Regions from separate parts of the Streptomyces sp. NPDC059695 genome, predicted to be linked through region 1. Evidence: riboswitches for the same ligand, from Rfam matches in the RefSeq annotation. Region 1 holds a riboswitch; the other holds the start of a gene.
The links. A riboswitch is a leader RNA that binds a small molecule or an ion and turns the genes downstream of it on or off. The one in region 1 is predicted to bind ZMP and ZTP.
Positions count from the first base shown of each region.

Region 1 (4,402 bases):
CGCGCGCGCAGCGGCTGCTGGGCGCCCTGACGGGGGCCGACAGCGCGGGCGAACCGACGAAGGAGGCGGCGGAGGCACGGCTGACGGTCCCTCAGGACGCGGTCCGGCTCGCGGCGGGCGCTCCCGTGCCCTGGGTCGCGGCGCGGCTCGCCTCCGGTTCGGGCAGGTCGCGCGCGGAACTGGACCTGGCCACGCGCGCGTGGCGCTTCGGAGGCTCCGACGCCCTCGCCGTACTGGACGAGGAGTGGACCCCGGAGCCCGAGGCGATCGACCGGGCCGGGGTCCGGCTCGCCGAGGCCTGGGACGACGGCGACCGGCCCGTGCTGCGGCGCGCGGGCGGAGCGCGGTGGACGGTCATGGGCGCGGAGGCGCAGCTACGGCTCGGCGAGGACGGACGCTGGTGGCCGTACGTGAAGGCCGGGGCGCGCTGGTCCCCGGCCGGTCCGGCGGACCGTGACCCGGCGGCGGCCCTGGCGACGGCGTTCGCCGCCGGGACTACTGGAGCCGGCGGCTGAGCGTGCCGGAGGTGGTCGCCAGGCTGCAGGCGACGGTGTCCGCGCCGAGGAGGTGGCTCGTCCGGTACGGGTACTGGACGAAGGTCGCCCAGCGCGTGCCGAGCGGCTGCCGGGCGGCCTTGCGGCGGAGCGGTTCGCGGCAGAGGACGGTGGCCGCCTCGCGCACCGCCTGATCGGTGGCGAGGGTGCCGACCAGGCGGCGCCGCGCCACCAGTTCCGCGTGGTGCGGCGTGTCGCAGCGCCGCCGGAGGGCGGTGCCCGGCGCGTCGCGGTCGATGTCGAAGCACTCGCCGACCCGCAGCGCCTCGAAGGAGACCGGCCGCACGGGGCGCCGGTCTTCCGTCGGGCGGCCGGAGGGTGTGCCGGCGTTCGAGGGAGTACCGCCCGCGGGGCCGGTGCTCCGGGACCGGCGCGGCGTCGGTGACGTGCTGTCCTGCGGCCGGACCGCGCGGTCCCCCGGCGCCGTGCGCGTCGGCGTGGCGCCCGTGGTCGGGGAGTGCGAGGGCGTTCCCGCGGTCGGCGTGTCGGCCGTCCCCGCTCCGTCGGTCGCGGTGGGGGCGGCCGGTCCCGTACCGCTGGTGACGACGGGGGACGGCACGGCGACCGGGTCCCCGCCCGTTCGCCCGTCGGCGAGACCGCCGCCCTCCTGGCCGCCCCGGGCGGTCAGGAACGCGCCGGCCACCAGGGCGGCCGTCAGCAACGGGACGAGCGGCACTCCGAACCACCGGGCGCGCCGGGCCGCGGGCCCGGGCCGGGGCGCGCCGAGCCGTACCAGGCGGGCCGACCACGCCGACTCCGACCCGGGGCCGGGCGGGCGTGGCGAGGGGCTCGCCCGGTCGGGTGCGGGCGGTCCGGGCGTGTCGCCCGCGCGGGGGCCGCCGGGCGCGGGGGTGTCGGTCGGCGGGATGTCGGTCGGCGGGTGGGGCACAGGGTCCAGGTTCGCCGTTCGGCGGCCACGGTGCCAGCGTTCACCGGCCGTCGGGCCCGGCAGGTACGGAATCGTGACCCTCGCCGACCGCGCGCGCCACCGCCACCGCCGCTCCCCCGTCACCGCCGCCTCCCCGTCACCGCTGCCTACAGCCCGAGCAGGCGCTCCGCGGCCTCGACCGTCTGGGCGAGGAGCACGGCGATGGTCATGGGGCCGACACCGCCGGGGACCGGGGTGATGAGGGAGGCCCGCTCGGCGGCCGAGACGAAGTCGACGTCGCCGACGTTGCCCGGGTTGTAGCCGGCGTCGATGACGACGGCGCCCGGCTTGATGTCCTCGCCCTTGATGAAGTTCGGCTTGCCGACGGCGGCCACGAGGACGTCGGCCTCGCGGACCACCGAGGAGAGGTCCTTGGTGCGGGAGTGGCAGTAGGTGACGGTGGCGTCGCGGCCGAGGAGGAGCAGACCGGCCGGCTTGCCCAGGATGGCGCTGCGGCCGACGACGACCGCGCGCTTGCCGCTCAGCTCGACGTCGTACGCGTCGAGGAGCCGCATGATGCCGCCGGGCGTGCAGGAGACGAAGCCCGGCAGACCGAATCCCATGGCGGCGAAGGAGGCCATCGTGACGCCGTCGACGTCCTTCTCGGGGGCGATGGCCTCGAAGGCGGCGCGCTCGTCGATGTGCGGGCCGACCGGGTGCTGGAGCAGGATGCCGTGGACCTCGGGGTCCTCGGACAGGGCGGTGACGGCGGCGACGAGCTCCTCGGTCGTCGTCTCCGCGGGCAGTTCCACGTGCTTGGACCGGATTCCGGCCTTCGCGCAACGGTTCTGCTTCATCTTCACGTACGTGACGGAGGCCGGGTCCGCGCCGACCAGGACGGTCGCGAGGCACGGAGTGACGCCGGTGCGGCGGGTGATCTCGGCGGCGCGGGCGGCGGTCTCCTCGACCGTGCGGCGGGCGAGGGCGGTGCCGTCCATGAGGGTGGCGGTGCTGGTGGACATGGGAGCTCCTGGGCGTCGTGTCTGACCGGTTTCTCGCCCAGGCGCACGGCATCGGCACGGTCGCGCCGCGAGGGCGCGCTCCGCCGGGCCGCTCCCCGGTGGTGATCCACCTCAAGCGCCAGTCACGGCCCGGGCCCCACTCTACGTGAGGGGTCGGGGGCCGGTCCCGGACAGGGTGCATATGCCGGGGTGCGGGGGAGCTTGTCGGCGGCACCCGAGCGCACCACGATGAGCGCGACGGGCCGGAACGACCTCGACGAGGAGGCCGAGTTGAGCGATGCGTGGGTGGCCGGGGAGCCGCGGACAGGACGGGCGCCGACGGCGTACCGGGGCGCCGGGTCCGCCCCGGTACGCGGGGAGGAACGGGTCCGTGGGCAGGAACGGGTCCGTGACGAAGAGCAGGTCCGTGGCGAGGAGCAGGTCCGTCACGAGGAGCAGGTCCGTGACGGGAAGCAGGTCCGTGACGAGGAGCCCCGTGCACGGCGGCCTCGTCCGCTGGTGGCCGAGTCCTGGCGTCGTTCCGTACGCGCGCGCGTGAGCCCCGACGGGGCGGCCCGGGTGGAACTGGACGAGGACGAGCTGGCGGCCTGCCGGGAGGCGCACCCCCTGGCCGGGGCGATGCCGGTGATCCGGGAGCTGATGGGCGCGTACGCGACGGACGGGGAGCACCTCCTCGCGGTGTGCGACGCCGCCGGGCGGATGCTGTGGGTCGAGGGGCATCCGGGCACCCTGCGCGCGGCCGGGAGGATGAACTTCGTGGCCGGGGCCCGCTGGTCGGAGGCGGCGGCCGGGACGAACGCGCCCGGGACCGCCCTGGCCGTCGACCGTCCCGTCCAGGTGGTCTCCGCGGAACACTTCCGGCGTCCGGTACGGGCGTGGACCTGCGCCGCGGCTCCCGTCCACGACCCGCGCAGCGGGCGCTTGCTCGGCGCGGTCGACATCACCGGCGGGGAGGGACTCGCGCACCCGCACAGCCTGGGTTTCGTCCAGGCGGTGGCGCGCGCGGCCGAGTCGCAGCTGGCGCTGCTCGGTCCGGCCCCGGAGCCGGGACGGCTCAGGCTGTCGGCGCTGGGCCGGGACGAGGCGGAGCTCTCGGTGGGCGGGCGGAGGCTGCGGCTGAGCCGCCGCCACAGCGAGATCCTGGTGGTCCTCGCGCACCGCCCGGAGGGGGTGGGCGGCGACGAACTCCTCACGCTGCTGTACGAGGACGAGTCGGTGACCCCGGTGACCCTGCGGGCGGAGCTGTCGCGGCTGCGCGCACTGCTCGGGCCGGACGTGCTGAGGTCGCGGCCGTACCGGCTGGCCGGGGCGGTGGACGCGGACTTCGCGACGGTCGACCGGAGGCTCGCCTCGGGGGCCGTCGCGGCGGCGGCCGGGGACTACGCGGGCCCGCTGCTCCCGGCGTCGGCGGCGCCCGGGGTCGTACGGCTGCGCGAGCGACTCGCGGACCGGCTGCGGGCGGCCCTGGTGGATCGCCGCGATCCGGGGCTGCTGGCGGACTGGGCGTACAGCACGTGGGGCGAGGACGACGTGGTGGTCTGGCGGGCCCTCTGCGGGGCCGTACCGGCGGACCGGCTTCCTCCCGTACGGGCGAGGCTGGACTCCCTGGAGGCGGAACTGTGCGCCGGTGCAACGGGCTTGCAACGTACGGGTCCGCACACTCGGGCATGAGCGCCGGCCAGGGACGGCCGGCGCGCCCCAGGGAGGCCAAGCCCATGACCCGTTACGCCGCACCCGGTACCGAGGGCGCGCTCATGTCGTACGAGGCACGCTACGACCACTGGATCGGCGGCGCGTACGTCGCCCCGGCGGCCGGCCGCTACTTCGAGAACCCGAGTCCGGTCGACGGCCGCCCCTTCACGGAGGTCGCGCGCGGCACCGCCGAGGACGTGGAACGCGCCCTCGACGCGGCGCACGCGGCGGCCCCGGTGTGGGGCCGGACGGCGCCGGCGGAGCGG
Region 1 is NZ_JBHWFF010000003.1:319,388-323,789, reverse strand. Features, by position in the region: gene ACFV2S_RS06700 (SWF or SNF family helicase) at 1-515, shown strand, start outside; gene ACFV2S_RS06695 (hypothetical protein) at 496-1,443, opposite strand; gene ACFV2S_RS06690 (bifunctional 5,10-methylenetetrahydrofolate dehydrogenase/5,10-methenyltetrahydrofolate cyclohydrolase) at 1,590-2,444, opposite strand; ZMP/ZTP riboswitch at 2,473-2,580, opposite strand; gene ACFV2S_RS06685 (GAF domain-containing protein) at 2,673-4,115, shown strand; gene ACFV2S_RS06680 (aldehyde dehydrogenase family protein) at 4,160-4,402, shown strand, end outside.

Region 2 (4,402 bases), on a different contig from region 1:
CCCTGGTCGAGCAGGGTGCGGAAGTAGCCGGAGTCGTACGAGTAGGCCCCGGGGAGCAGGAACAGCGAGGCGGGCACCCGGCGGTCGAGCAGCAGCCTCGCCGCGGCGGGGTCGTGGTTCCAGCCGTCGTCGACGGTGATGAAGACGACCGGGTCGGTGGTCTCCACGCGGGAGACCAGCGGGACGGGCTCGGGCCAGGCCGCCGGGGCGGCGTGCGCGGGTCCGGCGACCGCGCCGAGGAGCGCGAGCGGGACGAGGGCGGCGAGCGCGGCACGCGGGGCGTGACGCAGACGGAGTCTCGGCATGGCGGCATCATTGGCCTAGACCAAGTCGCGTGTCAATGAGCCGAGTTGACCCCGCTCCGGCCTCCCACCGCCCTCCCCGAAACGGATCCCGTCACTCCGACAGGACGCCCGCGCCGGACCCTCACTCCGACAGGAGGCCCCGCGCCGGACCCTCACTCCGGCAGGACGGGCGCGCCGGACCCTCACTCCGACGGGACGCCCCGCGCCGGACCCTCACTCCGGCAGGACGGGCGCGCGACGGATCCCGTCACTCCGACAGGACGCCCCTCAACTGCTCCAGGCCCCAGTCCAGATCCTCCTTCGAGATCACCAGCGGCGGAGCGATCCGGATCGTCGACCCGTGCGTGTCCTTCACCAGGACGCCCCGCTCCATGAGCCGCTCCGAGATCTCCCGGCCCGTCCCCTTCGCGGGCGCGATGTCGACGCCAGCCCAGAGCCCGCGCCCGCGCACCGCCTCCACCGCGCCGCCGCCCACGAGCAGACCCAGCTCCGCGTGGAGGTGCTCGCCCAGCTCCGCCGCCCGCTCCTGGAACTCGCCCGTCCGCAGCATCGCGATCACCTCCAGGGCCACCGCGCACGCCAGCGGGTTCCCGCCGAACGTCGACCCGTGCTCACCCGGCCGGAACACCCCGAGCACGTCACGGTCGGCCACCACCGCCGACACCGGCACCACCCCGCCGCCCAGCGCCTTCCCCAGGACGTACACGTCCGGCACCACCCCCTCGTGCTCGCACGCGAACGTCCGCCCCGTCCGGCCCAGGCCCGACTGGATCTCGTCCGCCATGAACAGCACGTTCCGCCGGCGCGTCAGCTCCCGGACCCCCGCCAGATAGCCGGCCGGCGGCACCAGGACCCCGGCCTCCCCCTGGATCGGCTCCAGCAGCACCGCCACCGTGTTCTCGGTGACCGCCGCCTCCATCGCCGTCAGATCCCCGTACGGCACGATCTCGAACCCCGGCGTGTACGGCCCGAAGTGGTCCCGCGCCTCGTGGTCCGTCGAGAAGCTCACGATCGTCGTCGTCCGGCCGTGGAAGTTGTTCGCCGCGACCACGATCTTCGCGTGCCCGTCCGGCACGCCCTTCACCTCGTACCCCCACTTCCGGGCGGTCTTCACGGCCGTCTCGACCGCCTCCGCCCCCGTGTTCATCGGCAGCACCGCCTCCTTGCCGCACAGCTCCGCGAGCCGCGTACAGAACTCGGCGAACCTGTCGTGGTGGAAGGCGCGCGAGGTCAGCGTCACCCGCTCCAGCTGCGCCTTCGCGGCGTCGATCAGACGCCGGTTGCCGTGCCCGAAGTTGAGCGCCGAGTACCCGGCGAGCATGTCGAGGTAGCGACGGCCCTCGACATCGGTCATCCAGGCGCCGTCCGCCGAGGCGACGACGACCGGAAGGGGGTGGTAGTTGTGCGCGCTGTGCGCGTCCGCGGAAGTGATCGCGTCTTCTGTCCTCGACACGGGATCTCCGTTCGTCCTGCGGCTCGGGGGTGCGTATGGCCCCTTTCTTATCGTCGCTCGGATGCCGGACAGGGAAACCTCGGCGACGGCACGCCCGCTACCCTGGAATCACGCACGGCGACTGGCGTACGGGGAAGCGACCCCGGGGGAGCCGCGCGCGCTCCACCACACGAGGTGCCGCTCGCCTGGGCATCACGGGCCCCAGGTCCCGTGCGCACCTCAGCCCCGGGACCGTTCCGCCGAACGCCCGGAGGACACCAGCATGAACACCCCGCCGCAGCACCCCGCGCTCACCGCGGCCGACCCCGAGCTCGCCGCCCTCGTCGGCGCCGAGGAACGCCTCCAGGCCGAGACCCTGCGCCTCATCCCCAGCGAGAACTACGTCTCCGCCGCCGTGCTCGAAGCCTCCGGCACGGTCCTCCAGAACAAGTACAGCGAGGGCTACCCCGGCCGCCGCTACTACGAGGGCCAGCAGAACATCGACCAGGTCGAGACCCTCGCGGTCGAGCGCGCCAAGGCCCTCTTCGGCGTCGACCACGCCAACGTCCAGCCCTACTCCGGCTCCCCGGCCAACCTCGCCGTCTACCTCGCCTTCGCGCAGCCCGGCGACACCGTCATGGGCATGGCCCTGCCCATGGGCGGCCACCTCACCCACGGCTGGGGCGTCTCCGCCACCGGCAGCTGGTTCCGCGGCGTCCAGTACGGAGTCCGCCAGGACACGGGCCTGATCGACTTCGACCAGGTCCGCGAGCTTGCCCTCAAGGAGCGCCCGAAGGTCATCTTCTGCGGCGGCACCGCGCTGCCCCGCACCATCGACTTCGCCGCCTTCGGCGAGATCGCCCGCGAGTCCGGTGCCGTTCTCGTCGCCGACGTCGCCCACATCGCCGGCCTCGTCGCGGGCGGCGCCCACCCGTCCCCCGTCGGGCACGTCGACGTCGTCTCCACGACCACCCACAAGACCCTCCGCGGCCCGCGCGGCGCCATGCTCATGTCCCGCCAGGAGCACGCCAAGGCCCTCGACAAGGCCGTCTTCCCCGGCCTCCAGGGCGGCCCGCACAACCAGACCACCGCCGCCATCGCCGTCGCCCTCCGCGAGGCCTCCCAGCCGTCCTTCCGCGCCTACGCCCACGCCGTCGTCGCCAACGCCCGGGCCCTCGCCGAGGCGCTCCTCGCCCGCGGCTTCGACCTGGTCTCCGGCGGCACCGACAACCACCTGATCCTGATCGACCTCACCCCGAAGCAGGTCCCCGGCAAGATCGCCGCGAAGGCCCTCGACCGGGCCGGGATCGTCGTCAACTACAACACCGTCCCCTACGACCCCCGGAAGCCCTTCGACCCCTCCGGCATCCGCATCGGCACCCCCTCCCTCACCTCCCGCGGCCTCACCACGGACCACATGGACCAGGTCGCCGCGTGGATCGACCGCGCCGTCACCGCCGCCGGAGCCGGTGACGAGGACGCCCTCCGCACCGTCCGCGCCGAGGTCGCCGAGCTCATGGCCGCCCACCCGGCCCCGGGCCTGCCCGTCTGACGGCCGCCCCGCGCCGGTGCCGCCGCACGCGGGGCGGCACCGGGGGCCCGCCCCCCCCCCCGGGGGCGGGCGGGGGGGGGTGGGGGGGGGGCCGGGGGGGGGGCGCGGCCGCGGCGGGGGCGGCCCCCGGGGCGCCCCGCGCCGGCGGCGCGGGGGCGCCCCCGCCCGCCGCGCCCCCCCCCCCCCGCGCGCGCGCGCGGGGGGCGCCCCCCCCCGGGGGCGCCCCCCCCGCCGGGGGGCCCCCCCCCCCCCCCCGGCACCTCACCGAGGGGCCGGGCGCGGTGTGTTCCTGGTCTCATCGGCGGCGGTCCGCGGCAGCTCCGGGCGCAGCACCGGAGCCGCCCGGCGCACCGGCAGTCGGGGATCGGTTCCCACACCTGAGAGAATGATGTGCATGGCCTCTGACAGTCCCCGTGTGCTCTCCGGAATCCAGCCCACCGCAGGCTCGTTCCACCTCGGCAACTACCTCGGCGCCGTCCGCCAGTGGGTCGCCCTGCAGGAGACCCACGACGCCTTCTACATGGTCGTCGACCTGCACGCGATCACGGTCCCGCAGGACCCCGCCGAGCTGCGCGCCAACACCCGGCTCGCCGCCGCCCAGCTGCTCGCCGCCGGTCTCGACCCGGAGCGCTGCACCCTCTTCATCCAGAGCCACGTCCCCGAGCACGCCCAGCTCGGCTGGGTCATGAACTGCCTCACCGGCTTCGGCGAGGCCTCCCGCATGACCCAGTTCAAGGACAAGTCCGCCAAGCAGGGCGCCGACCGCGCCACCGTCGGCCTCTTCACGTACCCGATCCTCCAGGTCGCGGACATCCTGCTCTACCAGGCCAACGAGGTCCCGGTCGGCGAGGACCAGCGCCAGCACATCGAGCTGACCCGCGACCTCGCGGAGCGCTTCAACGGCCGCTTCGGCGAGACGTTCACGATCCCGAAGCCGTACATCCTCAAGGAGACGGCGAAGATCTTCGACCTCCAGGACCCGACGATCAAGATGAGCAAGTCGGCGTCCTCGCCGAAGGGCCTGATCAACCTCCTGGACGACCCGAAGGCCACCGCGAAGAAGGTCAAGAGCGCGGTCACCGACACCGACACGGTGATCCGCTTCGACCCGGA
Region 2 is NZ_JBHWFF010000012.1:141,356-145,757, reverse strand. Features, by position in the region: gene ACFV2S_RS17375 (polysaccharide deacetylase family protein) at 1-305, opposite strand, end outside; gene rocD (ornithine--oxo-acid transaminase) at 553-1,758, opposite strand; ZMP/ZTP riboswitch at 1,866-1,956, shown strand; gene glyA (serine hydroxymethyltransferase) at 2,021-3,289, shown strand; gene trpS (tryptophan--tRNA ligase) at 3,684-4,402, shown strand, end outside.
Region 2: linked by a shared signal. The riboswitch ahead of glyA (serine hydroxymethyltransferase) and the one ahead of ACFV2S_RS06690 (bifunctional 5,10-methylenetetrahydrofolate dehydrogenase/5,10-methenyltetrahydrofolate cyclohydrolase) in region 1 are both predicted to bind ZMP and ZTP.